DNA from 2 places in the Nonomuraea sp. NPDC046570 genome. Region 1 is predicted to be linked to the other one. Evidence: riboswitches for the same ligand, from Rfam matches in the RefSeq annotation. Region 1 holds a riboswitch; the other holds the start of a gene.
The links. A riboswitch is a leader RNA that binds a small molecule or an ion and turns the genes downstream of it on or off. The one in region 1 is predicted to bind glycine.
Positions count from the first base shown of each region.

Region 2: linked by a shared signal. The riboswitch ahead of gcvP (aminomethyl-transferring glycine dehydrogenase) and the one ahead of gcvT (glycine cleavage system aminomethyltransferase GcvT) in region 1 are both predicted to bind glycine.

Region 1 is NZ_JBEYZF010000015.1:103,100-120,858, forward strand. Features, by position in the region: tRNA gene ABZ911_RS23810 (tRNA-Leu) at 100-173, opposite strand; gene bcp (thioredoxin-dependent thiol peroxidase) at 545-1,018, opposite strand; gene ABZ911_RS23820 (DUF3618 domain-containing protein) at 1,134-1,463, shown strand; gene ABZ911_RS23825 (hypothetical protein) at 1,618-2,685, shown strand; gene ABZ911_RS23830 (amino acid deaminase/aldolase) at 2,695-3,888, opposite strand; gene ABZ911_RS23835 (DUF6286 domain-containing protein) at 4,024-4,632, shown strand; gene ABZ911_RS23840 (hypothetical protein) at 4,632-5,150, shown strand; gene ABZ911_RS23845 (L-serine ammonia-lyase) at 5,137-6,513, opposite strand; gene gcvH (glycine cleavage system protein GcvH) at 6,580-6,969, opposite strand; gene gcvT (glycine cleavage system aminomethyltransferase GcvT) at 6,966-8,051, opposite strand; glycine riboswitch at 8,181-8,278, opposite strand; gene ABZ911_RS23860 (NB-ARC domain-containing protein) at 8,511-10,550, shown strand; gene ABZ911_RS23865 (hypothetical protein) at 10,726-11,010, shown strand; gene ABZ911_RS23870 (ATP-binding protein) at 11,055-11,534, opposite strand; gene ABZ911_RS23875 (GntR family transcriptional regulator) at 11,654-12,499, shown strand; gene ABZ911_RS23880 (aminoglycoside phosphotransferase family protein) at 12,477-13,478, opposite strand; gene ABZ911_RS23885 (hypothetical protein) at 13,475-15,670, opposite strand; gene ABZ911_RS23890 (gamma-glutamyl-gamma-aminobutyrate hydrolase family protein) at 15,982-16,671, opposite strand; gene ABZ911_RS23895 (3-oxoacyl-ACP reductase) at 16,687-17,451, opposite strand; gene ABZ911_RS23900 (aldehyde dehydrogenase family protein) at 17,455-17,759, opposite strand, start outside.
Region 2 is NZ_JBEYZF010000072.1:242-13,698, forward strand. Features, by position in the region: partial or broken gene ABZ911_RS41755 (thioesterase domain-containing protein) at 1-926, shown strand, start outside; gene ABZ911_RS41760 (MFS transporter) at 901-2,190, shown strand; gene ABZ911_RS41765 (TauD/TfdA family dioxygenase) at 2,193-3,098, shown strand; gene ABZ911_RS41770 (TetR family transcriptional regulator) at 3,141-3,710, shown strand; gene ABZ911_RS41775 (DUF5999 family protein) at 3,964-4,161, shown strand; gene ABZ911_RS41780 (alpha/beta family hydrolase) at 4,221-4,826, opposite strand; gene ABZ911_RS41785 (hypothetical protein) at 4,909-5,259, shown strand; gene ABZ911_RS41790 (tetratricopeptide repeat protein) at 5,276-6,073, opposite strand; gene gcvP (aminomethyl-transferring glycine dehydrogenase) at 6,149-9,016, opposite strand; glycine riboswitch at 9,175-9,267, opposite strand; gene ABZ911_RS41800 (MerR family transcriptional regulator) at 9,314-9,934, opposite strand; gene ABZ911_RS41805 (bifunctional nuclease family protein) at 10,081-10,551, opposite strand; gene ABZ911_RS41810 (MerR family transcriptional regulator) at 10,685-11,341, opposite strand; gene ABZ911_RS41815 (FHA domain-containing protein) at 11,338-11,850, opposite strand; gene ABZ911_RS41820 (mannose-1-phosphate guanyltransferase) at 12,078-13,457, opposite strand, start outside.

The DNA.
Region 1 (17,759 bases):
GTTCAAGAAAGGCTGAGTGAGGGCCTTTAGCGGCCAAGGGCCTGTGGGCCCGGCCGGGGAAACGCTTGAGTGGAGCGAATTGGCTGGTGTTTCCGTTTGTGGGGCCGGTGGGATTCGAACCCACACTGTAAAGCACCTAAAGCTTTCGCCTCCTGCCGTTGGGCTACGGCCCCCGTTCGCCTTATCCCTCACCAGTCCGGGAATGGCAGTTCCGGCAGAGGAAACGCCGACTCTCCATTAGACGTGAAGCGTAAGCGGTCAGCTCTGCCAGACGCCGCCAATCTTACAGCCTGCGCAGGCCTGGGGAAGCCCGGCCGCACGCACCGCCCGCCCGGCCGCGCGGCCCTCTCTCGCAGGGTGCGGGGGAGCCGGTACGCCGACGGCTCCTTGCCAGGTCAGCGGCGGAAGCGGACGCGCCGGCGGACGGCGGTCGCCGACCCATTTGACGCCAAGAATTCACAGTCGGCGCCAATTTCGGATCGAGCATATTCAGCGAAAACGTCGAAAGAGTGGCGCATCGTGTTCGACGCGCCACTCTTCCGTATCAGCCCAGGCCCAGCTTCTTCGTGAGCCCGGCCACGTGCCCGGTCGCCTTCACGTTGTAGAGGGCCAGTTCGACCTTCCCGTCCGCGTCGATGACGAAGGTGGAACGAATCACCCCGATCATCTCCTTGCCGTACAACTTCTTGGCCCCGTAGGCCCCGTACGCCTTGTGCACCTCCAGCTCCGGATCCGACAGCAGCGGAAACGTCAGCGCGTCGTGTTCGGCGAACTTGGCCAGCTTGGCGGGCTTGTCCTTGGACACGCCGAGCACGACGAAGCCCTCGTCGGTGAGCCGTCCGAGGTTGTCGCGGAAGTCGCACGCCTGCTTGGTGCAGCCGGGCGTCATCGCCGCCGGGTAGAAGTAGAGGATGACCCGCTTGCCGCGATAGGCGTCGAGGGTGACAGAGCCGCCGTCGGCTGCGGGTAGCGTGAAGTCCGGCGCGGCATCGCCGGGCTGGAGCTTGGTTTCGGTCATGGGATCCTCCAGGAGTTCTCAGTGCGAGAACTTACCCGCCTGCCCGCTGTGCCGTACGGCACCGTGACCTGACAGACTGATCACGGCGGGTGAGATGACGGTCGAGAGGAGAGCCATGGCGGACACCGATCCGGATGAATTGGAGCGGCGCATCGCGCAGACGCGCGCGGAGCTGGCGCAGACCGTCGACGCCATCGCCGAACGGGTGAGCCCGAAGCGGGTCGCCCAGCGCGGCGTGGACAGCGTCAAGGCGAAGGCGGAGTACTTCGTGACCTCGGTCGGCGACTCGCTCGGGGTGACGGCCCGCCCCGCGCGGTTCGGCGACGAGGCCGACGACCTGTGGGACGACGAGCCGCCGAGCCTGGCGCCCGTCCTGATCGGCGTGGGCGCGATCCTGGTGATCGGCGCCGCCATCGCCCTGTTCCGCAGCCGCAGGCGCCGGTAGCCGAGGTACGGGGCGCCCCGAGAGCGGGGCGCCGCCGTAAGAGATCGGTAATGAGGGTGGTTCTCCCCGGGCGCCGGGTTCGTGGGTAACGTGATCTTCAAGGCGGGCCCGCCTTTTGCTCCAGTTCATCGTGAAGCGGAAGGAATCGCCTGTCATGCGTAGAAGACGCGTAGCCGTACACGCCATCGCCGCGACCGCGTTACCCCTGGCACTCCTCGTGAGCCAGTCGCCCGCGCTGGCCGCGGACTGTCCGGTCCCGACCGACCAGTGGGAGTACGTCGATCTAGGCGTCGAGGGAGTCGTCTCCGACATCAACAATTCTGGGCAGATCGTCGGCGAGTTGAGGGGCGGGGCGTCGAACGGGCGCGCGTTCCTCTGGCAGGACGGGCAGTTGACCGTGCTCCCAACGCTCGGCGGCTATCCAACGGGCCGGGCCACCGGAATCGACGACGAGGGCCGGATCGCCGGGTACTCGGAAGCCACCGACGGGAAGCTGCACGCCTTCCTGTGGGAGGGCGGACAGATGCGGGATCTCGGCCTCCTCGGTGGGAAGGGCGTCCTCACGCGTGGCGTCAAGCGCGGGGTGGTCGTCGGCCAGGTGGTGACGGACTGGTCCACGGCCGCCGGTCAGCGCGCGTTCCGGTGGCAGGGTGGCCAGGCGATCCGCCTGAACACCTCCCCGGCGAGCGTCGGAGTGGCGGTGAACGACGCGGGCCAGATCGCGGGCACCCACAAGATCACGCCCTCGGCGGGGCCGTACTCCGAGCGGACCGACCGGGCGTTCGTGTGGCAGGGCGGTGTCACCCGGGACCTGGGCACCCTCGGCGGCAACTGGAGCACGGCCGTCGCCATCAACGATCGCGGCGAGGTACTGGGCGAGTCCGCGATGGACGCTGGCGGCGTCTTCTCGCGCGGCTTCGTCTGGAGCGCCGCCACAGGGATGCGGCCGCTCCGCGAGGAGGGTTCGGGCGGGGCCACACCGGCCGACATCAACGACGCGGGCCTGATCGTCGGCGAGTACGGCTGCTCCAGCCCGTACGGCGACAGCTACGCGGGAGTCTGGCAGGGGTACGACAGCCGCCCGCTCAGGCTGCCCGACCCCGGTGGCGCGTACACCGCCACCCCGAAGGCCGTCAACGACAAGGGGGAGATCGCCGGTTTCATCTCCAACGGAGTCGGCGCGCCCCGGCTCGTGCTCTGGCGGCCCAGGACGAGCGGCTGACCTGGGGGCTCAGAGGAAGGTCTTGCCCTCGCCGCGGTAGGTGGGGACCTCCTCGACCACCCGGTCGTCCTCGATCAGGTGCAGGGAGGCGAAGCGCTCGCACATCTCGCCCGCCTTCGCGTGCCTGAACCACACCCGGTCTCCGATGCGCAGGTCCTGCGCGGCCTGGCCGAGCAGCGGCGTCTGGACCTCTCCGGCACCCTCGTCCGCCGAGTACGTCAGGCCCGCGGGCAGGTACGGCTGGGGGAGCCGGTTGGCCCCCGGCGTTCCGGAGGCCGGGTAGCCGCCGCCGAGCACGGTCACCACGTCCAGGGCGGGACGCCGTACCACGGGCAGGGCGAAGAGGGCGGCGGGCCGTCCGGTGAAGCCCCGGTAGAAGTCGAACAGCCGGGGATGGAAGAAGCCGGATCCCGCTGCCACCTCGGTGACGGCCTTCTCCCGCACGGTCTTCTCGATGCTGCCGGTGCCGCCCCCGTTGACGAACTCCAGGTCGCAGATCTGCCGGACCGCGTTGACGATGCGGCCCCGCCGGACGATCAGCTCGCGTGCCGACCGGCCCTGCATCACCCGGATGGCCTTGGCGAACGCGGCGCTGCCCGGCGGGTCGTCGCCCACTCCGGCGATCTGGGCCTCGTAGGCCATGAGGCCGACGAGCCGGAGCCCGGGGCGCTTGGCGAGGTCGGTGGCCAGGTCGACGGCGTCCTCGGGCTCCCGGATGGGCGAACGCAAGGCACCTGCCCGGAACCGCCCCCCAAGGGCGACAAATCCGGCGTCGATGTCCATACATATCCGGATTTCTTGGCGGTTGGCCACCTCGGACACCGCGGACTCTATGAAGTCGAGATGGTCCGTGCTGTCCACCATGACGGTGATCTCCCGGGCCGCCCTGGCGTCCCCGGCCAGCCGGGCGAGCGCCTGCCGGTCCACGGTCGGGTAGGCCACCACGATGTCCCGCACCCCGGTGGAGACCAGCCACAACGCCTCGGGCAAGGTGAACGCGAGCACCCCGTGGAACCCGGGCATACCCAGCACCCGCTCCAGCACGGCCCTGGACCGGATCGACTTGCTGGCCACCCGGATCGGCTTGCCGCCCGCCCGGCGTACCAGGTCGGCCGCGTTGGCGTGGAGCGCGGCGAGGTCGAGAACGGCGAAGGGTGGGTCGAGCGCGGCCGTGGCCAGGTCATAGCGCTGTCGATCGTCCATACCAGCAGGGTAGCCGTCATTGAATATGAGTCCAGTTCATATTAACCGCACCCCTGGAAATCCCCATGATCGTGCAAACGGGCGGCGAGGAGGGCCGTCGGCTGCTAGCCGGGGGCTGTACCTCTGGTCGGTGTGATGACAACTCTCCAGGGGATCCTGCCGGGCGCGGCCTCCCGCCCCGAGCAGGAAACCCCCAGGCGCAGGGCGAGCAGGGCGCTCAAACCGGCGCGTACACCCGCCGGGGTCGCGGTGGCGCTGGCCCTGACAGCAGGGCTCGGCCTGACCGCGGTCGAGGTCGTCGCCGCGCTGATGGGCGAGCGGATCGGCCTCGTACCCGTCGACCAGGCCGCGGACCTGGCGGCGGAGCACCCGTGGTCGAACCCCTTCGTGGTCGGCGGCGCGCTGGTCGCCGCGGTGCTCGGCACCATCCTGCTGCTGCTCGCGCTGCTACCGGGCCGGGCCAGGCTGGTGGCGGTGGAGACCACCGACCCGCGCCTGGTCATCGGCATCACCCGCTCGGGCCTGCGGCGCACACTGCGCGCCGTGGCCGAGGACGTGGAAGGGGTGATCCGGGCGAAGGTACGGCTGCGCCCCCGGCAGATCGAGGTCGTCGTGGTCACCGAGGCCGACCGCACCGGCGCGACGCTCCGGCAGGTCGGCGCCGCGGTGGGGGACAGGCTGAACGGCCTCGGCGCCCTCTGCGCGAGCGAGGTGGTCGTACGGCTGCGCAGAAGGGGCCTGTGATGCGGCAGTACACGGGCAACAGGGTCGGCTTGGCCGTCGTCGGCGCCATCCTGCTGGGCGCGGGCGCGTACACCTTCCTGCGCGGCACCGGCACCCTGCCCGCGCAGCCGAAGGGCGCCCGCATCCTGCGGCCCGGCCTGGCCGCCTACCTGGCGCAGCACCCGTGGGCCTGCTGGGCGGCCGCGCTGGTCCTGGTGCTGTTGGCGATGCTCGCGCTGCGCTGGCTGCTGATGGCGGCCGGTTGGGGCCGGATCGGCAGCCGCGACGGCACGGGCACCGCGCTGCTCTGCGTCGGGCTGAAGGACGTCGAAGGCGTCGGCCGGACACGGGTCAGGGTCGTCGGGAAGCAGCGGCTGCGCCTCGCGGTGACCTGCCCGCCCGCCGCCGACGTCGGCGCCGTGGCCGGCCGCCTCGACCGCGAGGTCGTGGGCCGGATCAGGCGCGAGGTCGGCGACGACGAGATGGGCGCGCTGGTCAGACTGCACGTACGGCGAAGCGGGCCGGTCAGCACTCGATGATGTTGACGGCGAGCCCGCCGCGCGAGGTCTCCTTGTACTTGTCGAGCATGTCGCGACCGGTCGCCTTCATCGTCCGGATGGCCTTGTCCAGCGAGACGAAGTGCTTGCCGTCGCCGCGCATCGCGATGCGGGCGGCGGCGATGGCCTTGACCGAGGCGACCGCGTTGCGCTCGATGCACGGGATCTGCACCAGCCCGCCGATCGGGTCGCAGGTCAGCCCCAGGTTGTGCTCGATGCCGATCTCGGCGGCGTTCTCCACCTGCTCAGGCGTGCCGCCCATCACCTCGGTCAGCCCGGCGGCGGCCATCGAGCAGGCCGAGCCGACCTCACCCTGGCAGCCCACCTCGGCGCCGGAGATCGACGCGTTCTCCTTGAACAGCACGCCGACGGCCGCGGCGGTGAGCAGGAAGCGGACCACGCCCTCGTCGTCGGCGTGCGGCAGGAAGCGGTTGTAGTAGGTGAGCACGGCGGGGATGATGCCCGCGGCCCCGTTGGTGGGGGCGGTGACGATGCGCCCGCCGGCGGCGTTCTCCTCGTTGACGGCCAGCGCGAACAGCGACACCCAGTCCATCGCGTGCAGCGGGTCCTGGGCGGGCGACTCGGACTGCAGGCGGCGGTGGAGCTGGTGCGCCCGGCGCTTGACCTTGAGGCCGCCGGGCAGCACGCCCTCCTTGGCGATGCCGCGCCGCACGCACTCCGACATGACCCGCCAGAGGGTGAGGATCTCCGCCCGGATCTGCTCCTCGGTACGGCCGAACGCCTTCTCGTTCTCCATCATCAGCCCGGAGATCGACAGCCCCGTCTCCGCGCAGTGCGCGAGCAACTCGGCGGCACTCAGGAAGGGGTACGGCACGACCGTGTCGTCCGGCTTGATCCGGTCCGCGCCGGTGGCGTTCTCGTCGACGACGAAGCCGCCGCCCACCGAGAAGTAGACCTTCTCGCGCAGCGGGTGGCCGTCGGCGGTGAAGGCGGTGAAGCGCATGCCGTTGGGGTGCTCGGGCAGCGAGATCTTGCGCTCGAAGACGAGGTCCTCGCCGATGACGAAGGGGATGGTCTGCGTGCCGTACAGCTCGATGGTGCCGGCGGCGCGCATGGCGGCCAGCCGGTCGTCGACGGTGTCGACGTCGACCAGCTCGGGCTTCTCACCGGACAGTCCGAGCAGGACCGCCTTGTCGCTGCCGTGGCCCTTGCCGGTCAGGCCGAGCGAGCCGTACAGGATGGCCTCGACGCGTGCGGTCTTCTCCAGCAGCCCGTCGTCGTGCAGGCCGCGGGCGAACTTGTGCGCCGCCGCCATGGGGCCGCCGGTGTGCGAGCTGGACGGGCCGATGCCGATCTTGAAGAGGTCGAAGACGCTGATCGCCATTGATGATGCGCCCTTCAGGCGGGGGATCGAAGGCCGGGGCCCGGAAGGGCCCCGGCGGTTGCGGGACTATGAGTCGCCGGAGGTCAGCGCGGTGTACTCCTCCGCGCTCAGCAGGTCCTCGGGGTCGCTGTCGAGGCGGACGCGGAACATCCAGCCTTCGCCGTAGGGGTCGTTGTTGACCAGGTCGGGGGTGTCCACGACGCTCTGGTTGACCTCGACCACCTCGCCGGAGACCGGCGCGTAGATCTCGCTGACGGACTTGGTCGACTCGACCTCGCCGATCGAGTCGCCGGTCGCCACCGTGGCGCCCATCTCGGGAAGCTGCACGTAGACGACGTCACCGAGAGCCTCGGCCGCGAAGGCGGTGATGCCCACGGTCACGGTGCGGCCGTCGTCGAGGCCGGCGACCCACTCGTGCTCCTTGGTGTAGCTCAGGTCGTCGGGGATGTTGCTCACTTGTTCCTCCTGTAGAAAGGCAGCGCGACCAGGTCTACCGCCTCATGGCTGCCGCGGATGTCCACGGCCAGATCTTCACTTACCCCAGTGTCCACGTAGGCGAGCGCGATGGGCTTGCCCAGGGTCTGGGACGGGGCCCCGCTGGTGACCTCGCCGACCACGGCGCCGTCGTGCGTGACCGGGTAACCGTGGCGCGGCACCCGGCGGCCCCGCGCGACCAGGCCGACCAGCCGACGGCCCGGCGGGATGTCCTTGAGCGGCTCCAGCGCGGCCCTGCCGACGAAGTCGCCCGGCTTGTCGAATTTCACCACTCTGCCCAGGCCCGCGTCGAACGGGGTGAGCTCGGCGTTCAGCTCGTTGCCGTACAGCGGCATACCCGCCTCCAGCCTGAGCGTGTCACGGCTGGACAGCCCGGCGGGCAGCAGGCCGTACGGCGCGCCCGCGGCGGTGATCGCGTGCCAGAGCGGGGTGGCGTCGGCGTTGGCGACGAACAGCTCGAAGCCGTCCTCGCCGGTGTACCCGGTGCGGGCGATCAGCGCCTCGCGGCCGTCGACCACGCCGGGCAGCCCCGCGTAGTACTTCAGCCCCTCCAGGTCGGCGTCGGTCAGCGTGGCCAGGATCTCCTGGGCGCGCGGCCCCTGCACGGCGATCAGCGCCCACTGCTCGGAGCGGTCCTCGACCACCGCGTCGTACGGCTTGGCCCGCTCGGCCAGCTCGACGGCCACCATCGGGTAGTTGGAGGCGTTGGCGACGACCATGAACTCCTCGTCGCCGAGGCGGTAGACGATCAGGTCGTCGAGCACCCCGCCCCGCTCGTTGACGATCATGGTGTACCGGGCACGGCCGGGCGCCAGCGCCGACAGGTGGCCGACCAGCGCGTAGTCCAGGGCCTCGCCCGCCTGCGGCCCGGTCACGAAGATCTCGCCCATGTGCGAGAGGTCGAACAGACCCGCGGCCGTGCGGACGGCGTTGTGCTCGGCGGACTCGCTGCCATAGCGCAGCGGCATGAGCCAACCGGCGAAGTCGGTCAGCGTCGCACCGAGATCCTGGTGGATGTCTCGCAACGGTGTAGGTCGGGACATAGTTCGCACCTCACGACAGATTGGATGCCAGCATCCTCCCCCTCTGTCATGGTTGCCTGAGAGCTTCGCCCGGTGTTTTGCCGGACTTTCACCTTCGGCGAGGCCACAGGCCTGCTTTCCAGAGCTCACCTGGTCCGCGCGGTCCTTTGCCTTGAGAGGTTTGCGGGGAGGGCTTGCTCCTTCAGGGGTCCTGACCGGATGTCAGGACGCTCTCCCGCACGGGGTCATCGGTGTCGGCCACCAGCCTAGTGTGCCCACGGGGGCGAGCGTAATTACCGCGCGGTGCCGAATGTCCCACCGGACGGGATGACCGCCGGGTCGTCCCAGGGGGCGACGGGCGGCTGTCATCCCTCGCATGCTGGACAATCCGCCACCGATCTCACTGATCGTGCTCAGGCCGTGACGCCTTCATGGTTACGATCGGCTGACGTCAAATCCACGACGACGACATGAGAACGCGTGATCGGTGCGGTGGAGGGCGGGCGGTCCGGAAACCTGCCCGCGGAGATGACGAGCTTCGTCGGCAGGTCGCGGGAGCTGGAGGACGCGACCGGGCTACTGGCGCGCGTCCGCCTGCTCACCCTCACCGGCGTCGGCGGCGTCGGCAAGACCAGGCTGGCGCTGCGCGCGGCCGAACGGGTGGCGGGCGCCTACCGCGACGGCGTCTGGCTGGTCGAGTTGTCCGCGCTGCAGGACGAGGCGCTGCTCGCGCACACCATCTGCGAAGCCCTCGGACTACGCGACCAGAGCGCCAAGCCGCAGCTCGACGTCCTGGTCGGACAGCTCGCCGACAAGCGGCTGCTCATCCTGCTCGACACCTGCGAACACCTGGTGCGGGCCTGCTCGTCCCTGGCCGAGGCGCTGCTGCGGGCCGCGCCCGGCGTACGGCTGCTGGTCACCAGCAGGCAGGCGCTCGGGCTGCCCGCCGAGCACGTGCTGGCCGTACCCCCGCTGGACGCGGTCGAGATGGGCGGGGACGCGGTACGGCTGTTCGCCGAGCGGGCCGTCGCCGTGCAACCGCGCTTCGAGCCGAGCGGGGCGGTGCTGCGACTCTGCCGCAGACTGGACGGGATCCCGCTGGCGATCGAGCTGGCCGCCGTACAGCTTCGGGTGTTCTCGCCCGAGCAGATCCTGGAGAACCTCGACGACCGGTTGTTCTCGGCGGGCAGCCGTACCTCGATGCCCCGCCACCAGACGCTGCGCACCGCGATCGGCTGGAGCCACGAGCTGTGCGAGCCGCTGGAACGGCTGCTGTGGGCCAGGCTCTCGGTGTTCAGCGGCGACTTCGACCTGGACGCGATCACCGCGGTGTGCGGGCACGAGCCGCTCACCCCGCAGGGCGCGGAGCGGGCGCTGGAGGGACTGATCGAGAAGTCGATCGTGCTGACGGCCGGACGCCGCTACCGGATGCTCGACACACTGCGCGTCTACGGCCGCGAATGGCTCGCCCACCTCGGGCAGGAGGCCGACCTGCGCCGCCGCCACCTCGACCACTACCTGGGCCTCGCCCGCTGGTTCCACCAGGAATGGAAAGGGCCCGACCAGATCGGCTGGTCGCGGCGCATGTCCGGCGAACTCGCCAACATCCGGGCGGCCTTCGACCACTGCTGGTCCGACCCCCGGGAGCACGAACGCGGCCTGGACATGGCCGGGCACCTGGTCTGGTTCTGGGTCGCCTGCGGCTACCTGCACGACGGCAGACTCCAGCTCGACCGCGCGCTGGCCCGCTGCCGGGGGCCGAGCGCCGCGCGGACCGCCGCACTGTGGGCGTGCGCGTGCGTCGCCATGACGCAGGGCGACCACGACACCGCCGAGGACCTGCTCGCCGAAGGCGCGACCGAGGCTCGCGCACAGGACGACGAGATGGGCGCCGCGTACATCCTGACCCTGCGCGCCGGGCTCGCCCTGCTGCGCGGCGACCTCACCGAGGCGCGCGTGATCGCGAGCCTCGCCGAGCGGATCCACCACGACCTCGGCGACCCCGGGTTCGGTGTCCTGCTGTCGCTGTCGGTCCAGGCGCTCGCGCTGCTCTGCCAGGGCGGCGAGGCCCTGGAGCCCGCCGAGGCCGTGGTCGAGCAGATGTGGCGGCTGGCCGACACCTTCGGCGGACGCTGGCTGCGCTCCTACGCCGACCACCACCTGGCCTCGGTACGGCTGGCGCGCGGCGACATCGCCGGGGCCGCCGCCCTGGCCCGCCGCTGCCTGGAGACCAAGTGGCGGCTGCGCGACCACGTCGGCACCGCCCTCGCCCTCGACCTGCTCGCCAGGATCGCGGTCACCCGCGCCGACGGCACCCTGGCCGCCCGCCTGCTCGGACTGTCCCACCAGGTGTGGCGGGCCCAAGGGGCGGTGGGGATGGGCTCTCCGGCGTTCGCCGAGCCACGGCGGGCCTGCGAGGAGGCGGCCTGCGCCCTGGTCGGCGACCACGCCTTCGACGCCGCCTTCGCCCAGGGCACCCGCCTCAACCTGGACACCGAGGTCCCCCGCCTGTTCGCCTGAACCCCTCATCCACCTCCACGACGTACGGGAGGCCGACCAGCAGATTCATCCGGTGGTCGGCGGTTTTCGGTGGGGATGGTCGGGCAAGGCTGCGGACATGGGGGAAAGAGGGGTTGGGCTGGCGCGGGCTCATGGGGTGTTCAACCTGGTGGGCGGGGTGTGGCCGCTGGTTCATATGCGGAGTTTTGAATTCGTGTTCGGGCCGAAGCGGGACAAGTGGCTGGTGCGTACCGTCGCGGGGTTGCTGGTGGGGGTGGGGTGGAGTCAGTTGCGCGTGGCGCCGACCGGTGAAGGGGTCGTGTACGCGCGGCGTATAGGTGTCGCCGCCGCCGCGACGCTGCTGACGGTGGAGCTGTACTACGTGCCACGCGGTGTGATCAGGCCGACCTACCTGGTCGACTCCGTGCTGGAGGCGGCCTGGATCCGGGCCTGGGTGCGCTACACCCGCCTCCTCGACTGAACCGACGGCCTGGTGATTGTGCCGCCGTATCTCCAGCGGGTCGGCTAGTTCGCTGAGATCGGGGACAGTTCGGCCCACACCGCGTGGCCCACCGCCTGTGTGCCGCGACAGCCGACCCTGGTGGCCAGTGCCGTGACCACGAGCAGGCCCCTGCCGCGCTCGGCGAGTGGAGTCACGTCCTGGGGGAGGTCGAACCTGGGGGTACCGTCCCAGCCGCAGTCGTAGACGGTGACCCGGATCGTCGTGACTTTACGGGCCAGTTCGACCATGAAGGTGCCACGGGAGTGCCCGCTGCTCGTGTGGGCGATGGCGTTGGCCGCGAGTTCGGCGACGATCTGCTCGGCGTCGTCCCGGCAGGAGGAGTCCTCCAGGAGGAATCGGATGAAGCGGCGGGCCCGGGGAACCTGGTCCGGTCGGCCAGGGAAGGTTCGCCGGTAGGTCATACCGCCGGGCCGGAAGCCCACCATCGCGTCGATCAGGGCTGGAGCCACGTGTCCAAGGCACAGGTTCTCGCTGCGCGTCATCAGCCACCTCCGCTTGTCTAACCTGCCTAGCCATCGTCTGAGTGACTCTAATGTCACTGTCGGTGACGATGCTGTCAAGGGAGCTGCGGGAACTGGGTTAGGCAACCTAGGCTTTGGCCATGACGAGCCTGGACCCCGACGACCCGCGCCCGCCGTACAGACAGGTGGCCAACGCGCTTCGGGCCGCGATCCTGACCAGGAAGCTCGAGCCGGGGGAGAAGCTCCCCTCCGGAACCGAACTGGCGAAGAAGTACGGCGTCGCGCGCATGACCGTCCAGCAGGCCATTCGTCTCCTCCGCGACGAGGGGCTGGTGTTCTCGCGGCAGGGGAGCGGCGTGTTCGTACGCGAGCGCACCGAGCGTCCGGTCGAACTGCGCCCGCATCTGGAGCGCGCCTTCGACGCGGAGAGCGTCTCCATCGACTTCGCCGGATTCTCCGGCGAAACGCTCGCCGGGATGCTTCAGGAACCGCTGGACAAGGTGCGCATCGGACGGCTTACCCCCGACTCGATCACCATTCGGATGCTCCTGCCGGACCTGGAACAGCCGATGCTCCTGCCCTGCCTGGCCGACGACCTCGCCGGCGATCCCGCCGTCGGGAAACGCGCCCGGCGGATCATGCTACGCAGTACCCAGGCCATCACCGACGGCGTGCACGAACTGGCCGACCTCGGCTTGGTGAAGAACGCTTCGGTACAGGTGCGGACCTACGCGGCGACGCCGTCGTTCAAGCTCTACCTGATCAACCACGAGCAGGCGTTCTTCGGCTTCTACCCGGTCGTCAAGCACACAGCCCGCCTCGACGGCGAGCAGAAGGACCTGTACGACGTCATGGGCAAGGACTCCGTGCTGTTCCACTACGCGCTCACCGAGGACCCGTCCGCCGCGGCCTCGCAGTACGTCGCTCAGGCGCGGTCCTGGTTCACCAGCATGTGGACCACGATCAGTCGGGAAGCGGAGATGTGAGGCGTCGTACGGCACTCTCGACCCGATCACGGTCGGGCGGATCGGGCAACGCCCAGACCTCGGCCGCCGCCGCGTGTTTGTCCGTGAGCTTGTCGAGCAGCGCCTGCTCCTCCTCGTCGAGAAGCTTCCCGCCGACGATGAGCTGGGTATAGCGGACGGTGTCGACGATGGCCGACTTCACCCGTTCGTGCGCGAGGTAGGTGTCCAGGTCACGCTCCCAGCCACGGGTGAACTCCGGAGCCATCGCCCCCACCCATCGGGCGAGTACGGCGTCGCGCTCGTCATCGGCGTAGCCCATCTTGTGGAAGTGCACGGCGAGCTCATAGAGCGGATCGCCCCACAGGGCTAGTTCCCAGTCAAGGAAGACCACCCGCCCCGAGCTGAGAATCATGTTCTTGCGGTGGATGTCCGAGTGGACCAGCCGGAATGGACGCGAGGTGAGGGAGGACCACCGGTCACGCGTCGAGGCCAGCGGGTCCGCAGGAATCCCGAGAACGGAGAACAGCCGGCCGAACTCTCCGCCGAACGTGTCGTGGACCCCCTGCGTGGTGTCCGACAGGACACGCGCGAAAGCGCCGGTGTCCCCACTCTCGGGCCAGGCCACGGGCAGGTCGGGCAGGTCTTCCGGGGGAACCGCCGTGAGCTGGGCGAACAAGTCGACCACTTCGGCCAGCACGACCGGAGGTACGTGCTGTCCTCGTGGCGCGAGGTCGTCCAGGACGTCGCCTGGGACGAACTCGTGAACCTGGTAGGCGGGCGACTCACAGACCTGCAGAAGCCTGGGAGCGTGAGCCACGTACGGGGCGATGGCGGTCAGCACCTCGTGCTCGGGCCAGATGCGCAGGTCGACGTTGTCCGCGTCGTGCATCGGAATCCGCACGATCACCGGCCCGGACGGGCCGTCGATCCGCACGTTCTTGTTGTAGAAGCCGCTGGTCCCGGCGTCTGCGAGGGCGGCCTGATAGAGGTCGATCGTCATCCCAGCAGCCCTCGCAGGTGGTACGTCATCCGGGCCTCCAGCGCGCTGTGTGAGTCGATGGGCTCAATTGCGGCCCAAGCCTGCCGCGCGGCCTCGCCCACATTCTCGTCCGGCCGCTCCACGACCTCCAGCAACTTGTTCGCGGTGGTGATCAGGGTCGGGTAGACCTCGACGGCCAGAAGCTCGCCGACAGCCCAGCGGGCCGACGCCGCCGCCAGATCAGGTTCCTCGTTCCGAACGTGCAGGCAGGCCCGGAGCAGCTCGGCCCGCGCCCGGCCTGAGCGGTAGCGGGCCTTCTCCAGAGCGGCACAGGCCGAATCCAGCGCGGTGGACGCCTCGGCGATCTCGCCCAGTGCCAGCAGTGCCTGGCCCAGCGCGCTGTACGCTTTGCCGACCTCGTGCGTCGCCCCAAGATCACTGTTGGCTTCAACCGCCGCACCCGCGGCGGCGATCGCTTCGGACGGGTTGGTCCAGGCCAGCAGTTCCGCCCGGTTGGTGCAGATCAGCGCTTCTCCGACGATCGTCCCGGCCTGCCGGTAGTGCCGGGCGGCCTCCTCCAGGTGACGATCCGCGGTGGTGAAGTCATAGGAGAACCGCGACGCCAGGTGGACCAGCCGAGCCAGGTCCCCGAGGAACACGTGGTCATCTGGCGGGCACCCCTCAACGACCTGCCCGGCCAGCTCGAACGCCTGCCGGAACCGGCCCTGGGCCATGTGCAGGTCGGCGGCCCACAGCCCGGCCGGGCGGCGCGCCGCCCCGCTGTGAACGGCCAGCACGTCGGTGTAGATGCGCAACGCGTGAGCGGTCTGCCCAGAGATGCGACGACCGTGGGCGGCGGAAACGGCCAGGCGCGCCCCGGCCTCACTGTCGAGCCGCCACACCGTTTCCGGGGTCAGCGCGTTGATCCGCGTGGAATCGCCAAGAAGGACCGCGGCCTCGGCCGCCAGGCAGGCGGCGGTCTCCTCCAGCGCGGGGTCACCGCCGTCGTCCAGGTGAGCGCGTATGTCGGAGATCAACCCCGTGATGCCCTGCGCCCCGCCGTACGCGGTGATCCGGTCGGCGTGGGCCAGGAGTTCGCCGTCGCGGACCGTGCCGGCGTGCAGGCCGTGAAAGACCGCCTCACGAATCCCCGCCGCGTCGTCGGTCCGTTGGCTCCAGAGGGTGTGCAGGACGAGGTGGGCGTCTTGGGCCATCTCCGGCGAGAGCCGTACCCGCAGCATGTCGGCCATGAGCTGATGCAGTTGAAAGCAGCCGTCGCCCGCCGGGTAGACGAAGGAGTAGGCGATCAGCCCCTCCCAGGCCAGCCGCCCGCCGGGGAGCTGGAAAGCCGCGGCCAGCCCCTGGAACAGGTCGTAGTCGAAGGTCCGGGTCACGCTCAGCAACTGCAGGTAGCGCCGCTCCTCCTCGTTGACGTGCTGCAGGAACCGCTGGGCGATCTCATCCTGGGAAACCACATTGCCCCTGGCCTGGCTGTCGGTGGCCAGATGCAGGTAGAACGGCAGGCCGACGCTCGCCTGGGCGATCACCTGCCGCTGTGCCGCGTCGGTGACCCCGCTGTCGGCGAGCAACTCCAGACGCGCCTCCATCGCCAGCCCCTCGATGGGCATCTGACGGATCACCTGCCGCCAGTCGGCGTCGTACGCCTCCCACCCGAGCGGCTCCCGGCTCACCACCACGGTCAGGCCGCGATCGAGCTGCGCGGCCAGATCCCTCAGCCAGACATCGTCGACGGCGGTCCGGCCAAGCGCGTCGTAGGCGTCGACGAGTACGACGTACGGCACGTCGGCGCTGCAGGCGCGCAGGTCCTCGGCGAACAGGAACGTGACGGCGTCCACCAGTTCCGCGCCGGGAAGCACGTCCAACTGCCGCAGAGTCTCGTCGTCGCGCAGATGGCGGCGGCGCTTACGGGTGGCATTGCCCTTGTCCAGAACTTTGAGCAGTCCGACGGCAGTGCCGAAGACCGGCACACCGGAGGCGCTGTCGAGCACCTCCCTCAAGATCTCGCTGTGTTCGACGAAAGGCAGTTCGCTGCGGGTGAGCCCGAGATGCGGGTGGAGTCGTTGCCACAGCACCGCGTAGGCGATGTCATACCGGTCGAACCGCACTCCCTGCTCGCCGAACTGCCCGCGCAGTACGGCCAAGGCGTCCTCCTGCTGGCGATGGGCAGGGACCTGCAGATCAAGCGTCGCCACTCGATGGGTTTCCTTGGCCTGCTTGCCGAACTCACGCAGCAGCCGTGATTTGCCGATTCCGCCGACACCCGTGATGTTGAGGATTCTGGGTCCGTGCCTGCTTTGGGAGAGTTCCTCATCGAATACCTCAAATGCGGTTTCGCGGTTGACGAAACGGCGATGCAAGGCCGCGACCCGTCGAAACCGGGGTTCGAGGGGCATTCAACCTCTCTTGACGTAGAGGGAAAGCGTCTTCAGCTCGTTCCCCACCATCAAAGCCAGAGAGATCACTAATGGTCAACGGCTTTCCGGTATCCCACACCGGATGATTCCTAACAGGCGGCTACCAGGGCCTCGAAAAGGGCATAGTCGTCGGCTGCCTCCGGGTGCCACTGGACGGCCACGGCGAAGGGGTGGGTGTCGAGTTCGACCGCCTCGATGGTGCCGTCGGTGCTGTGGGCGGTGGGGGTGAGGCCGGGGGCCAGGCGGTCGATCGCCTGGTGGTGGTAGTGGGGGACGGTCACCGGGGCGGTGCCGAGGATCTTGGCGAGGCGGGTGCCCGGCGTGATCTCGACCGGCAGGTGGCCGTAGGTGGCGGGTGCGGGGGAGTGGCCCTCGTGGCCGACCACGTCGGGCAGGTGCTGGTGGAGGCTGCCGCCGAGGGTGACGTTCAGCACCTGAAGCCCCCGGCAGATCCCCAGGAACGGGAGTCCGGCCTCCAGCGCACTCCCCATCACCCCAAACTCAGCCGAGTCCCGAAATTTCCGGATGTAGCCGGTGCGGTCGTGGGGGGTGGCGGCGTACCTGGACGGGTCGATGTCGCCGCCGCCCGCCAGGATCAGCCCGTCCAGCCGCCCCACCAGCGGCGCGGGGTCGCCCGCCGGAGGCAGCAGCACCGGCTGCCCGCCCGCGCGGACCACCTGCTCGACGTACATGTACGGCAGCAGCGCCGTCGGCATCTCCCACACGGTGAACCGCGCGGTCTCGACGTAACAGGTGATGCCGATCACGGGACGGGACATGCGGTGCTCTCCTTGCTACAGCGGTGTGACGTACGCGCCCGAGATGCCGCCGTCCACCAGGAACTCCGACCCGGTGATGAACGAGGCGTCGTCCGAGGCCAGGAAGGCGACCGCCGCCGCGATCTCCGACGCCTCGGCGAACCTGCCGACGGGGATGTGCACCAGGCGGCGCTGCGCCCGCTCGGGGTCCTTGGCGAACAACTCCTGCAGCAGCGGCGTGTTCACCGGCCCGGGACACAGCGCGTTCACCCTGATGCCCTCCCGGGCGAACTGCACACCCAGCTCCCGCGACATCGCCAGCACCCCGCCCTTGGACGCGGTGTAGGAGATCTGCGAGGTCGCCGACCCCATCACCGCCACGAACGACGCGGTGTTGATGATCGACCCCTTGCCCTGCCGCCGCATGTACGGCAGGACGTGCTTGCAGCACAGGTACACGCTGGTGAGGTTGACCTCCTGCACCCGCCGCCAGGCGTCGATGCCGGTCTCCAGGATCGAGTCGTCGTCGGGCGGCGAGATGCCCGCGTTGTTGAACGCGATGTCCACGCTGCCGTAGGTGTCGAACGCCGTCTGGTACATCCGCTGCACGTCGGCGTCGCTGGTCACGTCGGCCCGTACGAACAGCCCGCCCACCTCGTCGGCCGCCTTGGCCCCGCTCGTCTCGTCGAGGTCGACGCACACCACCTTCGCGCCCTCCTGGGCGAACCGGCGTGCTGTGGCCAGCCCGATCCCACTGCCCGCACCGGTGATCACGGCGACCCGGTCCTGCAAACGCTGCATAAGCTACTCCGTTGCGATAAAGACGTTTTTGGTCTCGGTGAAAGCCGACAGCGCGTCGGGGCCCAGTTCTCTGCCGAGGCCGGACTCCTTGAAGCCGCCGAAGGGTGTCCAGTAGCGGACGCTCGAATGGGAGTTCACGCTCAGGTTGCCCGCTTCGACCGCGCGGGCCACCCGCAGGGCGCGGCCCACGTCGCCGGTCCAGATGGAGCCGCTGAGGCCGTACCTGGTGTCGTTGGCGATGCGGATCGCGTCGGCCTCGTCGTCGAAGGGGACCACCGACACCACGGGGCCGAAGATCTCCTCGGTGA
Region 2 (13,457 bases), on a different contig from region 1:
CCATGCGGCTGCGCCAGGAGCTGGACCGGGAGGTGCCGGTGGCGACCGTGCTGGCCGCGCCCACCGTGGAGCTGCTCACCGCGGCGCTGCGGGACGAGGGCGAGGGCCCGCTGTCCAGCGGCCGGGTCGTCCCGCTGCGGACCACGGGCGACCGGCCGCCGCTGTTCCTCGTGCACGCGCTCGGCGGGCAGGTCTTCCGCTACCGGCCACTGGCCCAGCGGCTCGGCGCCGACCAGCCCGTGTACGCGATCCCCGCGCACGGCCTGACCGCGGGTGACGAGGTGCAGACGTCGCTGGAGGAGATGGCCGAGACGTACGCGGGCTACATCCGCGCGGTGCGTCCCGCCGGGCCGTACTTCGTGGGCGGTTTCTGCATCGGCGGGAACATCGCGCTGGAGGTCGCCCGCAGGCTCCGCGAGGCCGGTGAACGGGTGCCGTACGTGTTCCTCGCCTGGTCGTCGGCCGACGAGCCGGTGGTCCGCGACACGCTGGAGGACGACACCGCGCTGATGACGCACGCGCTGGCGGGCAGCCTGGAGTCGGTCGACCCCGCCGAGCTCGGCGAGCTGGACCCGGCCGAGCGGCTGCTGTCGATCGTCAACGCGGCCACCAGGGAGGGCTCCCTCAAGACGGAGACCGACGACCTTGAACAGATCCACCGATACGTGGAGGTGTTCCGGGCCAACGCGCACGCCGTCGGCCGCTACCGGCACGCCCCCTACGACGCCCCCGCCGTCCTGCTCATCCCCGAGGAGGACAACGCCCCGCCCGAGGAGGACTTCGGCTGGCGGGCGGTGATCCCCGGCCTGGAGACGGGGCCGATCCCCGGCGCCCGCTTCAGCTCACTGTACGAACCCTTCGTCTCCCGGACAGCCCTCGAATGGAAGAGGTGGATGGACCGTGGCCTCGGACACGCCGACCACTGATACACCCGCAGCACCCACCGAGCCGCCCCCCAGCCTGTGGAAGCACCGCGACTTCCTCAAGCTGTGGCTCGGCTACACCACCTCGCAGTTCGGCGGGCAGATCACCGTGGTGGCCCTGCCACTGGTGGCCATCGTCGTCCTGCAGGCGACCGAGGCCGAGGTCGGTGTCCTCGGCGCGGTCGGCCGCCTGCCGTTCGTGCTGTTCCTGTTCGCCGGGTTCTGGGCCGACCGGTTCCGCAAGCGGCCCACGATGATCGGCGCCGACATCGGCCGGAGCCTGCTGCTGGGCCTGGTCGTCGTCATGTACATGACCGACACGCTCAACCTGTTCTGGCTGGGCGCGATCTCGTTCCTGTCGGTCGTGCTGTTCGTGTTCTTCGAGACCTCGAACATGTCGCACCTGCCGTTCCTCATCGGCCGCGACCATCTCGGCGAGGGCAACGCCAAGCTGCAGCTCAGCAACTCCGTCGCCAGGATCGCCGGCAACAGCCTCGGGTCGGTGCTGGTCAACGCGTTCGTCGCGGTGTTCGTGCTGATCGTGGACGTGGTGGCGCTGCTCGTCTCGGCCGTCGCCTGCGCGCTGATCCGCAAACCCGAGCCGGTGCCCGACCCCGCGGAGGAGCGGCCGGGCGTGTTCGCCTCCATCGGCGCGGGCCTGCGCTGGGTGTGGATGGAGCCGCTGGTACGGCCGGGCGTCATCGCCGCCGGCTTCTACATGTTCTTCTACACCGGCATCGAGGTGCTGCTGCCGCTGTGGGTCATCGAGGGGCTCGGGCTGGAGCCGTACTGGGTGGGTGTCCTGCTCGCCGTCGGCGGCCCCGGCGCCATCATCGGCTCGCTGCTGGCGGTCAAGACGATGAAGCGGATCGGCATCGGACCCGCCTTCTTCTGGCCCACCGTCGTCGGCAACCTGTCGCTGTTCCTCATCGGTCTGGCCACCGGGCCCAGCTGGCTACTGATCGTCATGATCGGCCTGGCCCAGTTCGTGCTCGGCGTGACCGGGCCGATCGCCATGGTGGCCAGCGGCACGCTCCGCATGGGCGCCACCCCGGACCACATGCAGGGCCGGGTGATCGCCTCGCAGCGGGCCGTCGCGCTCACCCTCGCCCCGGTCGGCGCGCTGGTCACCGGCCTGCTCGCGGCCGGCCTCGGCATGCGTGCGGCCCTGCTGATCTGCGCGGCGGGCGCGATCATCCCGATCATCGTCCTGGCCCTGTCGCCCATCCCCAAGACCATGGGCATGCCCGAACCGCAGGAGCACTGAGTATGGAGAAGATCTCATCGGGCGCGACCACCATCGCGATGCTCGGCGAGGCCGACCGCGAACGCGCCGACGAGCTGCTGCTGGAGCACGGCGCGGTGCTGCTGCGCGGGCTCGGCGTCGGCTCGCCCGCCGACTTCCACCACCTGGTCAGCACCTTCGGCGAGCCGTTCACCGACTACCGCCACGGCAACTCCCCGCGCACCGCCGTGCAGAGCGGGGTGTGGACGTCCACCGAGTACCCCGCCGAGTACGAGATCTCGCTGCACAACGAGCTCTCCTACGCCGGCGCGTGGCCCTCGCGGCTGTTCTTCTACTGCCACCGGGCGCCCGAGAGCGGCGGCGCCACCCCCGTCTCCGACTCCCGCGCGGTGCTCGCCGGCCTGCGGCCCGAGGTGCGCGAGCGGTTCGCCGCCAAAGGCGTCGCCTACCTGCAGAACCTGCACGGCGGGTACGGCCTGGGCAAGTCCTGGCAGGACACCTACGAGACCGCCGACCGGGCCCTGGTGGAGCAGGCGCTCCGGGAGACCGGCGCCGAGTTCCACTGGACCGCCGACGACGAACTGCGGGTACGGCAGGCCCGCCCCGCGACCCGCCGCCACCCCGTCACCGGCGAGGAGGTCTGGTTCAACCAGGCCGAGCAGTGGCATGTCTCCAGCCTGCCCGCCGACGAGGCCGAGGCCCTGCTGGAGATGGCCGAGTCCGACGAGGAACTCCCCCTGCAGGCGACCTACGGCGACGGCGACCCGCTCGACGAGGCCGACCTGAGGCACGTCCGCGAGGTGGCCAAGCTGGGCGAGTGCTCCTTCCCGTGGCAGCAGGGCGACGTCATGATGATCGACAACCTGCTCGTCATGCACGGTCGGCACGCCTACACCGGCGGCAGGCAGGTGATGGTGGCGATGATCTGACCGGCGCGGCGCCCTTTACACAGTAAGGTCAGCCTTGGCAGGATGACCCCCATGCCTGCCAAGCGACCACCGGTCCCACTGTCCCGTGAGCGCATCATCGAGGCCGCGCTGCACATCGCCGACGGCCAGGGCCTGCGCAGGCTGACCATGCGCAGGCTCGGCGACGCCCTGCAGGTGGAGGCGATGGCCATCTACCACCACCTCCCCCGGGGCAAGGAGGCCCTGATGGACGCGCTCGCCGAGCACGTCACGGCCGTCCAGGTCGACCGGGGCCCGACCTGGGAGGACACGGCGAGGGCCTGGTGCAGGGCCAGCCGCGAGGCACTGCGCGAACACCCGGGCGTCCTCGCCCTTGCCCTCACAAAACCCCCTAAAGGGGGTACGGCTATCGCGATAAGGGAACAAACCGAACAACTAGCTGATTCGGGTCTGAATAACGCGGCCAATGCCGTACAGGCCCTCAGAGCCTTCGTCTTCGGTAGTGTCGCCGTGGAGGTCCAGCAGTCCGGCTGGGCGGATCCGGAGACCGACACCTGGATTCGCAGGGACGAGCGAGCCGACGCCGATTTCGAGCGGGGGCTCGACGCGCTCCTCAGGGGCCTGCGGGCGTAAGAGATGGTTTACCGGTCTGACGGCGTGTCGAGGTTGGACCGTTATCTTGCATAAGGCACCCTGTGTCATAGGTCACGCGACCGCGACACAAACCTTGAAGGATCACCCTCCATGACTCCTTCAATCGTCCTAACGGGCTATGTCGGAAAGTGTGACGCACACCGCACACTTACTGGAGAACGCATCACCACCCGAGCCGCTCCCCGACCGTCGATCCGGTGGGAGCCACCCACGAGATATCGGAGGCACGCCGATGTGCCCGCACGACCCGGCCTGTCCGTCAGCCGAGGGGCCCGACCGCGAGGCCGCACGCACCCTGGCGGCCCATCCCGAGCAGGGATGGAGCCTTCTGTGCAACGGAGTGGTCCTGTTCGAGGACACCGGTGAGCTGCTTCCCAGCGGCACCGTGATCGCCCCGCACCGGCCGTACCCGCTCGTCGGCGCGGCCTGACGCGCTCGCACGTCCACGGGCGGCAGCACAGGGGCTCGGCAGCGAGCCCCGCACCGTGATCAGCGTGACGGGGCTCCACGAAACCGCGCGATCCACTCGGCGACCACCTCGCCCACCCTGGCGGGGTCCTTCTTCAGGTCATGTCCCTCCCCCGGCAGCACAACCAGGCGTGCCGCGTCGGCCGGGTCGGGCACCCCGAACGGATCCCTGTCGCCGCTGACCACGAGCACGTCCACGCCTGCCCCGCGCAGCTCGTCGGCCCGGGACTTCTCCGGCCTGCCCGGCGGGTGCAGCGGAAAGGCCAGCGCCACCACGCCCCGCGCCCCGACCGCCACCGCCGTACGGCAGGCGACCCTGGCGCCGTTGCTCCGCCCGCCCTGCACCAGCGGCAGGTCCGGCCAACGTTCGCGCAGCGCGGCCAGCACCACCGTCCACGCCTCGTCCTGACGGGCCGGCGACCCCGGCGCCCGCGCCCCCGCCACCCTGAACGGCTGCAGCACCCTGGCCACCGTGGCGCCGCCCTTCGTCGCCGCGTCGCGCACCGCCAGCAGATCGGGCGCGTCGACTCCGCCGGCCGAGCCGTGCGTGAGCACCAGCAGCAGCTCGGGCCGCGCCACCTCGTCCACCTCGACCAGGGCGGGACCGCGCGGGGTGATGACCTCCATGCGGAAAACGGTACCTGCGGAGGATCGCGGTCCGGCACTCCAGGCCGATGGCGGCGCGTCGCTCGCCTGCGACAATGAGGGGATGCCAGAGAGAGATTCCCTCCGCGAGGACCTGCACGCGACCCTCGACGCGCGCCGCGAACTCGGTCCCGAGTACGAGGCCGCGCTGGTCGAGTCGTTCGTGGCGCGGCTGGACGAGACGATCGCGACGCGCGTGCGCGGCGAACTCGAAGGGTACGGCCACCGCCCGCCCGCCAAGACCAAGAGCGCCGGCGCGGTCATGGTCCCGATCGCGCTGGGATCGTTGGGCATCGGCATTCCGCTGACCGGCATCGGGGCCGGCACGGCCGGATTCGACGGACTGCTCCTCGTCTGGGTCGGCATCGTGGTGATCAACCTGGCCGCCGCCGCCGCGATCTTCCGCCGCCCCTGACGGCGGGGCCCCGCCGTCAGGCGTCGCGGTCCAGGCGGAGGCGGACCTCGGTGGCGAGGGTGTCGTCGGGGTGGTCCAGGCCGTAGGCCCACACGCGCTCGGCGTCGTCGGCGCGCCCGCGCAGCGGCAGCGTGCGGGCCAGCAACTCGATGGACAGCGCCACCGTCTGGGGTTCCTCCCCCTCCTCCACCGCCCCCGCGAACTCCCCGCAGGCCAGCTCCAGGTGGGCGATGCCGAGCAGCACCCGCAGCCGCCCCACGGCGGCCCCCTTGGCGCCCGCCAGCGCCTCCAGCAGCACCTCGGCCGCCTCCCCGGGCTCACCCTGGTCCAGCAGCAGCTCGGCCAGCTCCTGCGCGGCCCTCGGCCCCAGCTCGGGATCGCCGACGGAGATCGCCGCGCGCAGCTCCCGCTCGGCGTCCAGCAACTCGCCCTGCTGAGTGGACAGCCTGGCCAGCGCCAGATGCGCCAGTGGCAGGTAGGTGACGGTGCCCACGCCCAGCACCGCCTGCCAGGCGGCCCTGGCCTGGTCGGTCGCGCCCTCCCGCTCGAAGCCGCGAGCCAGGTGGCAGGCGGCCTGGGCGGCGTACTCGGGATGGCCGCTGGCCAGCGCCGCGCGGGCGGCGGCCCTGGCTCCGGCCAGGTCGCCGCGCTCCTGTAGCACCACGGCCAGGCCGACGGCCGCCTGCGCGGCGTCCGGACCGGCGGGGTCGGCGGACAGCTTCATGAAGATGGCCGCCGCGCGGTCGAGATCTCCGGTCTCGGCCAGGCGCCGGGCGGTGTCCAGGGATGAGGTGTCGAGCTCTGGGGACGTCAACAAGGCTCCTTAGACGACAATCGCCCCGAGCCTAACGACTCGGGGCGATCACGTCTGCCGACATGCCAGGGAAGGTCAGTCCTCGTAGGCGGAAAGCGGCGGGCAGGCGCAGACCAGGTTGCGGTCGCCGTACGCCTGGTCGATGCGGCGCACCGGCGAGAAGTACTTGCCGTCGCGCAGGGCGGGCACCGGGTAGGCGGCCTCGGTGCGGTTGTAGGGGTGGCTCCACTCGTCGGCGACCAGCGAGTCGGCCGTGTGCGGCGCGTTGCGCAGCGGGTTGTCGGTGCGGTCGTAGTCCCCCGCGGCGACCTTGGCGATCTCGCCCCTGATCGCGATCATGGCGTCGACGAAGCGGTCCAGCTCGGCGATGTCCTCGCTCTCGGTCGGCTCGATCATCAGCGTGCCCGCGACCGGGAAGGACATGGTCGGGGCGTGGAAACCGTAGTCGATGAGCCGCTTGGCGACGTCGTCGACGGAGACGCCGGTCTCCTTGGTGATCTGGCGCAGGTCGATGATGCACTCGTGGGCGACCAGGCCGCCGCGCCCGGTGTACAGCACCGGGTAGTGCGGGGCGAGCCTGCGGGCCAGGTAGTTGGCCGACAGGATGGCCTGCTCGGTGGCGGCGCGCAGGCCGTCGGAGCCCATCATCCGGATGTAGGCCCAGGAGATCGGCAGGATGCCGGCCGAGCCGTACGGCGCCGCGGACACGGGCCCGACGGGGCCGCCGTCGCGCAGCGGGTGGCCGGGCAGGTACTCGGCCAGGTGGGCGCGGACCGCGACCGGGCCGACGCCGGGGCCGCCGCCGCCGTGCGGGATGCAGAAGGTCTTGTGCAGGTTGAGGTGCGACACGTCCGCGCCGAACTCGCCCGGCTTGGCCAGGCCGACCAGCGCGTTGAGGTTGGCGCCGTCGACGTAGACCTGCCCGCCCGCCTCGTGCACCCTGGCGCACACCTCGGTGATCGCCTCCTCGTACACGCCGTGCGTGGACGGGTACGTCACCATGATCGCGGCGAGCTGGTCGCGATGCTTGTCGATCTTGGCGTTGAGGTCGTCGAGGTCCACGTTGCCGTCGTCGTCGCAGGCCACGACCACCACGCGCATGCCCGCCATGACGGCGCTGGCGGCGTTGGTGCCGTGCGCCGAGGACGGGATGAGGCACACCTCGCGGCCGAGGTCGCCGTTGGCGCGGTGGTAGGCGCGGATCGCCAGCAGCCCGGCGAACTCGCCCTGCGAGCCGGCGTTCGGCTGGATGGAGACGGCGTCGTAGCCGGTCACCTCGGCCAGCCAGCCCTCCAGGCCCTTGATCAGCTCCAGGTAGCCGGCCGCCTGCTCCTCGGGGGCGTAGGGGTGGATCGCGGCGAACTCCGGCCAGGTGATGGGCTCCATCTCGGTGGTCGCGTTGAGCTTCATCGTGCACGAGCCCAGCGGGATCATCGACCGGTCGAGCGCGATGTCCTTGTCCTGGAGCCTGCGCAGGTAGCGCAGCAGCGCGGTCTCGGAGCGGTGGGTGTGGAAGACCGGGTGGGTCAGGTAGTCGCTCTCGCGCAGCAGCGCACTCGGCAGCGCCCCCAGACCGCTGCGCTCGGCCAGACCGGCGAGGGCGGGGACGTCCTGCTCGGCGCCGAAGGACAGGACGACCTGCTCGACGTGCGCGAGCTCGGTCTTCTCGTCGCAGGAGATCGAGACGTGGTCGGCGTCGGCGAGGTGCAGGTTGACACCCCGGGCGGCAGCCTCGGCGACGACCTCGGCGGCCCGGCCTGGGACACGGGCCAGGACGGTGTCGAAGAACGTCTCGTGCACGACGGGCACGCCCCGCTCGCGCAGCGCCTCGGCCAGCGTCACGGCCAGGCGGTGGGTGCGCAGCGCGATGCGGCGCAGACCGTCGGGGCCGTGGTAGACGGCGTACATCCCGGCGATGACGGCCAGCAGCACCTGCGCGGTGCAGATGTTGCTGGTGGCCTTCTCGCGGCGGATGTGCTGCTCGCGGGTCTGCAGGGCGAGCCGGTAGGCGGGGTCGCCGTCGGCGTCCACCGAGACGCCCACCAGGCGGCCGGGCATCTGCCGCTGCAGGCCCTCGCGGACGGCCATGAAGGCGGCGTGCGGGCCACCGAAGCCGAACGGCACGCCGAAGCGCTGGGAGGAGCCGATCGCGATGTCGGCGCCGAGCTCGCCCGGCGCGGCGATCAGCGTGAGCGCCAGCAGGTCGGCCGCGGCCACCACGAGCGCGCCCGCGGCGTGCGCCCGCTCGGCGACGGCGCCGAAGTGGCGGATCTGGCCGCTCGCGCCCGGGTACTGCACCAGCACGCCGAAGCACTCGGGCAGCTCGCCGGTCAGGTCGCTCTCCACCAGCGTGATGCCCAGCGGCTCGGCCCTGGTGGCGAGCACGGCCTTGGTCTGGGGCAGGGCGTCGGCGTCGACGACGAACACGTCGCTCTTGGACCGGCCCGCCCGGCGCGCCAGGGTCATGGCCTCGGCGGCGGCCGTGGCCTCGTCGAGGAGGGAGGCGCCGGCGACGTCGAGGCCGGTGAGGTCGGAGACGACCGTCTGGAAGTTGAGCAGCGCCTCCAGGCGGCCCTGCGAGATCTCCGGCTGGTAGGGCGTGTAGGCGGTGTACCAGCCGGGGTTCTCCAGCAGGTTGCGCCTGATCACCGCGGGGGTGATCGTGTCGTAGTAGCCGAGGCCGATCATCGAGGTCATCACCTGGTTGCGGCCGGCCAGGGCGCGCAGTTCGGCGATGGCCTCGGTCTCGCTGGCCGCCGCGGGCAGCTTGAGCAGGTCCTTGACCCTGATGGACTCGGGCACGGCGACGGCCACGAGGTCGGCGACGGACTCGAAGCCCACCGTCTCGAGCATCTTCTGCTGCTCGGCGTCGGAGGGGCCGATGTGGCGCGTCGCGAACGGAGGGGCAGTGAGATCACTGAGGGGTGACGACAGGTCGGTCATGAACGGTGCCTCCCGAGGCTTGGAGACCGGCGCCAGGGCGCGGGCGTATGCCGGATCTCCCCCTCTGTCATCTCGACCTGAGAGCTTCACCCCCGGGATCGGGGGCTTGCACCGTCGGTGAGACGCGCCTGGCGGGCGCACCTGCTTTCCAGAGTTGCCTCACCCGAGCGGTACAGGATGCCTGAGAGATTCCGGGGAGGGTTGCTCCTTCGGCGCCCCGGGCCTGCCGGGGACTCTCCCGCACGGGGTCGTCGGCTTTCAGGTCAAGGTTACCGCCAGCCGCGAGGGCGGTGGAAACTAGCCCGTGCGTCGTGCACGCCGCCGCTGGGCCAGCTCGTCAGCGGGATGGTCGGCCGGGACCTCGTCCTCGACCGCCGCGCGTTCCCCCGGCAGCTCCGCGAGGGAGCCCTCGACCTCACGCCAGACCCGGCCCAGGGCGATGCCGAACACGCCCTGACCGCCCTGAAGCAGGTCGATGACCTCGTCGGCGGAGGTGCACTCGTACACGCTCACGCCGTCGCTCATCAGCGTGATCTGCGCCAGGTCACCGACCCCGCGCTCACGCAGATGGTGTACGGCGGTGCGGATCTGCTGGAGCGAGACGCCGGTGTCGAGAAGGCGCTTGACCACCTTGAGCACCAGGATGTCGCGGAAGCTGTAGAGCCGCTGGGAGCCGGAGCCCTGCGCGGCTCTTATCGTCGGTTCGACCAGGCCGGTCCTGGCCCAGTAGTCGAGCTGCCGGTAGGTGATGCCGGCCGCAGAGCAGGCCGTCGGGCCTCGATAGCCGATGTCACCAGGCAGCGTCGCAGGCTGCTCGTCAAAGAGCAGACCCTGCTCACCGGCACGCTGCCGCGCACTCTCGCGCGGCACCGGATCTTCCTGGCCGGCCGTCTTTCCCTCGCCGCTGCTGACCGCCACGCGGACCTCCGGCTTTCTCTCATCCCGCGGTCTGATCTGGGGGTTCGTCAAGGGCAACCACGGGTTTCACTTGCACCGTAGGACCGTGAACAATCTCAGTCAACGATCCCGCCCGGCGCGTCGTGAAGCGTAAATGGAGTGAATTGCTACCCCGCGCGACCGAAGTCTTCGGGCGTGATCTTGTCAAGGAACTCGCGGAACTTCTCCACTTCGTCCTCCTGATCGTCAGGGATCAGCACCCCCGCCTCCTGGACGACCTCCTCGCTGGCGAAGATGCGCGCCCCGGTTCGCAGGGCGAGCGCGATCGAGTCCGACGGACGGGCACTGACCTCCACGCCGTTGGAGAACACCAGGTCGGCGAAGAAGATCCCGTCACGCAGGGCGACGATGTTGACGGCTCGCAGTCCCACGCCGAGAGCGCTGAGCACGTCCCTGAAAAGATCGTGGGTCAGCGGCCGCGGCGGCGGCTCGTCCGCCTGGGCGAGCGCGATGGCGGTGGCTTCGGCCATGCCAATCCAGATGGGCAGAAATCGCTCGCCGTGCGCCTCCTTCAGCAGAACAATCGGCTGATTAGTGGGCATTTCTACCCGAACACCCACGACCTCCATCTGCAACACGGGCTGCTCCGAATTCGACTGGCCGGAGGCCCGCGGGCACCCGGGCTCGGCACGGCAATAGTTTGACCACTTCCGCAATTCAACGTAACACCCGCGGAGCCTGCAATGTCCGGGCGGCCCCGTTAGCGGCGGATCAGCGGCCCAGGACGTCCCTCACCCCGGCGCGCAGCAGGGCGGCGTGCAGCTCCAGGAGCGTGCCTGACAGCTCCCTGGCCACTTCGTCGGCCTCCCCCACGGCCCCGGGCCTCCGGCGCTTCAGAATGGGCGCCACGCTCTGCTCGATCAGCCCCGCCTCGCGCTCGGCCGCCGCCTTGACCGCCCGCAGATGCCGGGCCCGCAGCCCGAACCTGGCCATCGCGCCCACGCTGCGCGCGATGACGAGGGCGTCGGCGTCGTAGCGCCTGGCCACCGGGTTCAGCAGGCCGTAGTCCTCCAGTTCGCCGAGGGTCTCCTCGTCCAGACCGCTCTCGCGCAGCAGCTCCGCGCGGCTGAAGCGGACCTCCTCCTTGACCTCGGGAAGAGCCCGCGGACGGCCGAGCGCCTCGGCCATCTTGTCCTTGATCACCCGCAGCGGCAGGTAGTGGTCGCGCTGCTCGGTGAGGATGTACCGCAGTTGCTCCACGTGCATGTGGGTGAACTTGCGGTAGCCCGAGGGGCTGCGTTCGGGTTCGATCAGGCCCTCGCCCTCCAAGAACCTGATCTTGGAGATGGTGACGTCGGGGAACTCGCCCTGCAACAGGGCGAGCACCTCCCCGATGCTCATGTGCGAGCGTGCCGCCTGCGAGCTCATGCGCCTGCTGAGCTCCGCATGAGGAAGACAAGCCGGAACTTGCCGATCTGCACCTCGTCCCCGGCGTGCAGGGGGACCTCCTCGATGCGCTCCCTGTTGACGTAGGTGCCGTTGAGGCTGCCCACGTCGCGCACGGTGAACTGGCCGCCGGGACGGCGGTAGAACTCCACGTGCCGGCGCGAGACCGTGATGTCGTCGAGGAAGATGTCGCTCTCGGGGTGCCGCCCGGTCGTGGTGAGGTCCTTGTCGAGCAGGAAACGGCTGCCCGCGTTGGGACCGCGCATCACGATGAGCAGCGCGGTGCCGGGACGCAGGTTCTCGACCGCGGCCCGCTCGGCGAGAAGCATCTCACCGGTCTCCGCCTCATACGCCTCGATTCCCGCGACGGAGATCGTCGACGTGGTGTCCCCTGAGACCTCTGTCCTGGTCAGCGGTGACCCACAGCGGGAGCAGAAACGGGCATCCTCGGGGTTGGCATGACCGCACTGCGTGCAGTAGACGCTCGGCATCGATCGGCTCGGCCTCCTACCGCGAAGACGCGGCAACGGTGCTCAGGGCGCGCCTCGCTTCTTCGCTTCTCAAGTTGTGGTGCTACGGATGCGAAGGACGCAACCTACGCTGATGAGACGCAAAGGTCAAGGCGAGGCGCTCGACGGTGGGTTCGGACGGTGACAAAGTTACCGCCGAGCAACCCCCAAGGTCCATGCCGCCGCGCCTGTTTGTGCGGCGGTGTTCGTCACGTTCCGGCCGCGCGCTCGACCACGCGCGCCCAGTGTTCGAGCAGTGCCTGTGCGGAGTCGACGTCCTGGGCCTCGGCCCACAGGCCGGTGACCGGCTCCGCGGCGGCCGGCAGGATCAGCACCCAGGCGCCGTCCTCGCCCACCACCCGCACCCCGTCGGCGGTGTCGACCTGGTAGCCCTCGGCGGCCTCGATCACCGAGCGCATCACCGCGCCCTTGGCCGACCACGGCGTCGGCACGGTCCGCTTGAGCAGCCTGGCCTCGGGGATCCTGGCGTCGATCTGGCTGAGCGACAGGCGGGTGCGGGCGACCAGGCCGAGCAGCCGCATGAAGGCGGCCAGGCCGTCGACGGTCGCGGCGAACTCCGGGACGACGAACCCGCCCCTGCCGTCGCCCGCGAAGATCATGTTCGGGCTCCTCGCGGCCGTGGTCAGCGCGTCGAGCGAGGTGGGGGTCCACTGCACCTGTACGCCGTGGAAGCGGCAGACCTGCTCGGCCACCCTGGTCGTGGTGACCGGCAGCGCCACGCGACCGCGCCGCCGCTCGGCCGCGACCAGGTCGAGCACCACCAGCAGCGCCCGCTCCTCACCGATGAGCTGGCCCTTCTCGTCCACCAGGGCGATCCGCTCGCCCACCGGGTCGAACCTGACGCCGAAGGCCGCCCTGGAGGAGCCGACCAGCTCGGCCAGGCGCTGCAGGTCGCGGCGGCGCTCGGCGAACGTCTCGGTCGGCGAGGAGTCGTCGAGGCGGGCGTTGACGGTGAGCACGTCGACGCCGACCCGGCCGAGCAGTGTGGGCAGCACCAGCGAGGAGGTGCCGCCCGCGCAGTCGACGACCACCTTCATGTCCCGTACGCCGCTCATGTCGACGCAGCGCAGCAGCTCGTGCGCGTAGTCCTCGACCGCCCTGGCGGGGAAGCTCAGCTCGGCGATCTCGCCGGGGAAGGCCCGGCGGAACTCCTGGCGGGAGAAGACCCGCTCCAGCTTGCGCTGCGCCGACGGGGCCAGGTCCGCGCCCTGGGCGTCCATGAACACGATGTCGGCGCTCTGCGGGTCGCCGGCGGTGGTGCGCAGGGCGATGCCGCCGGCGATCTGCTTGCGGGTGGTGTGGAAGCGGGCCAGGGGCAGCGGGGCCGCCTCCAGGTCGAGCACGTCGATGGCGCTGGCGGTGAGGGCGCTGATCACCGCGCGTTTCAGCGCCCTGGCCGCGCGGGAGGAGTCGCGCGAGGTGACGACCGAGGCGCCCTTCTTCAGCGAGGTGGCGTAGGCGCTGGCCAGCCGTACGCACAGTTCGGGGGTGATCTCCACGTTGACCAGGCCGCTGACCCCGCGCGGGCCGAACAGGCTGCGCTGGCCGCGCGACTCCCAGATGACGCT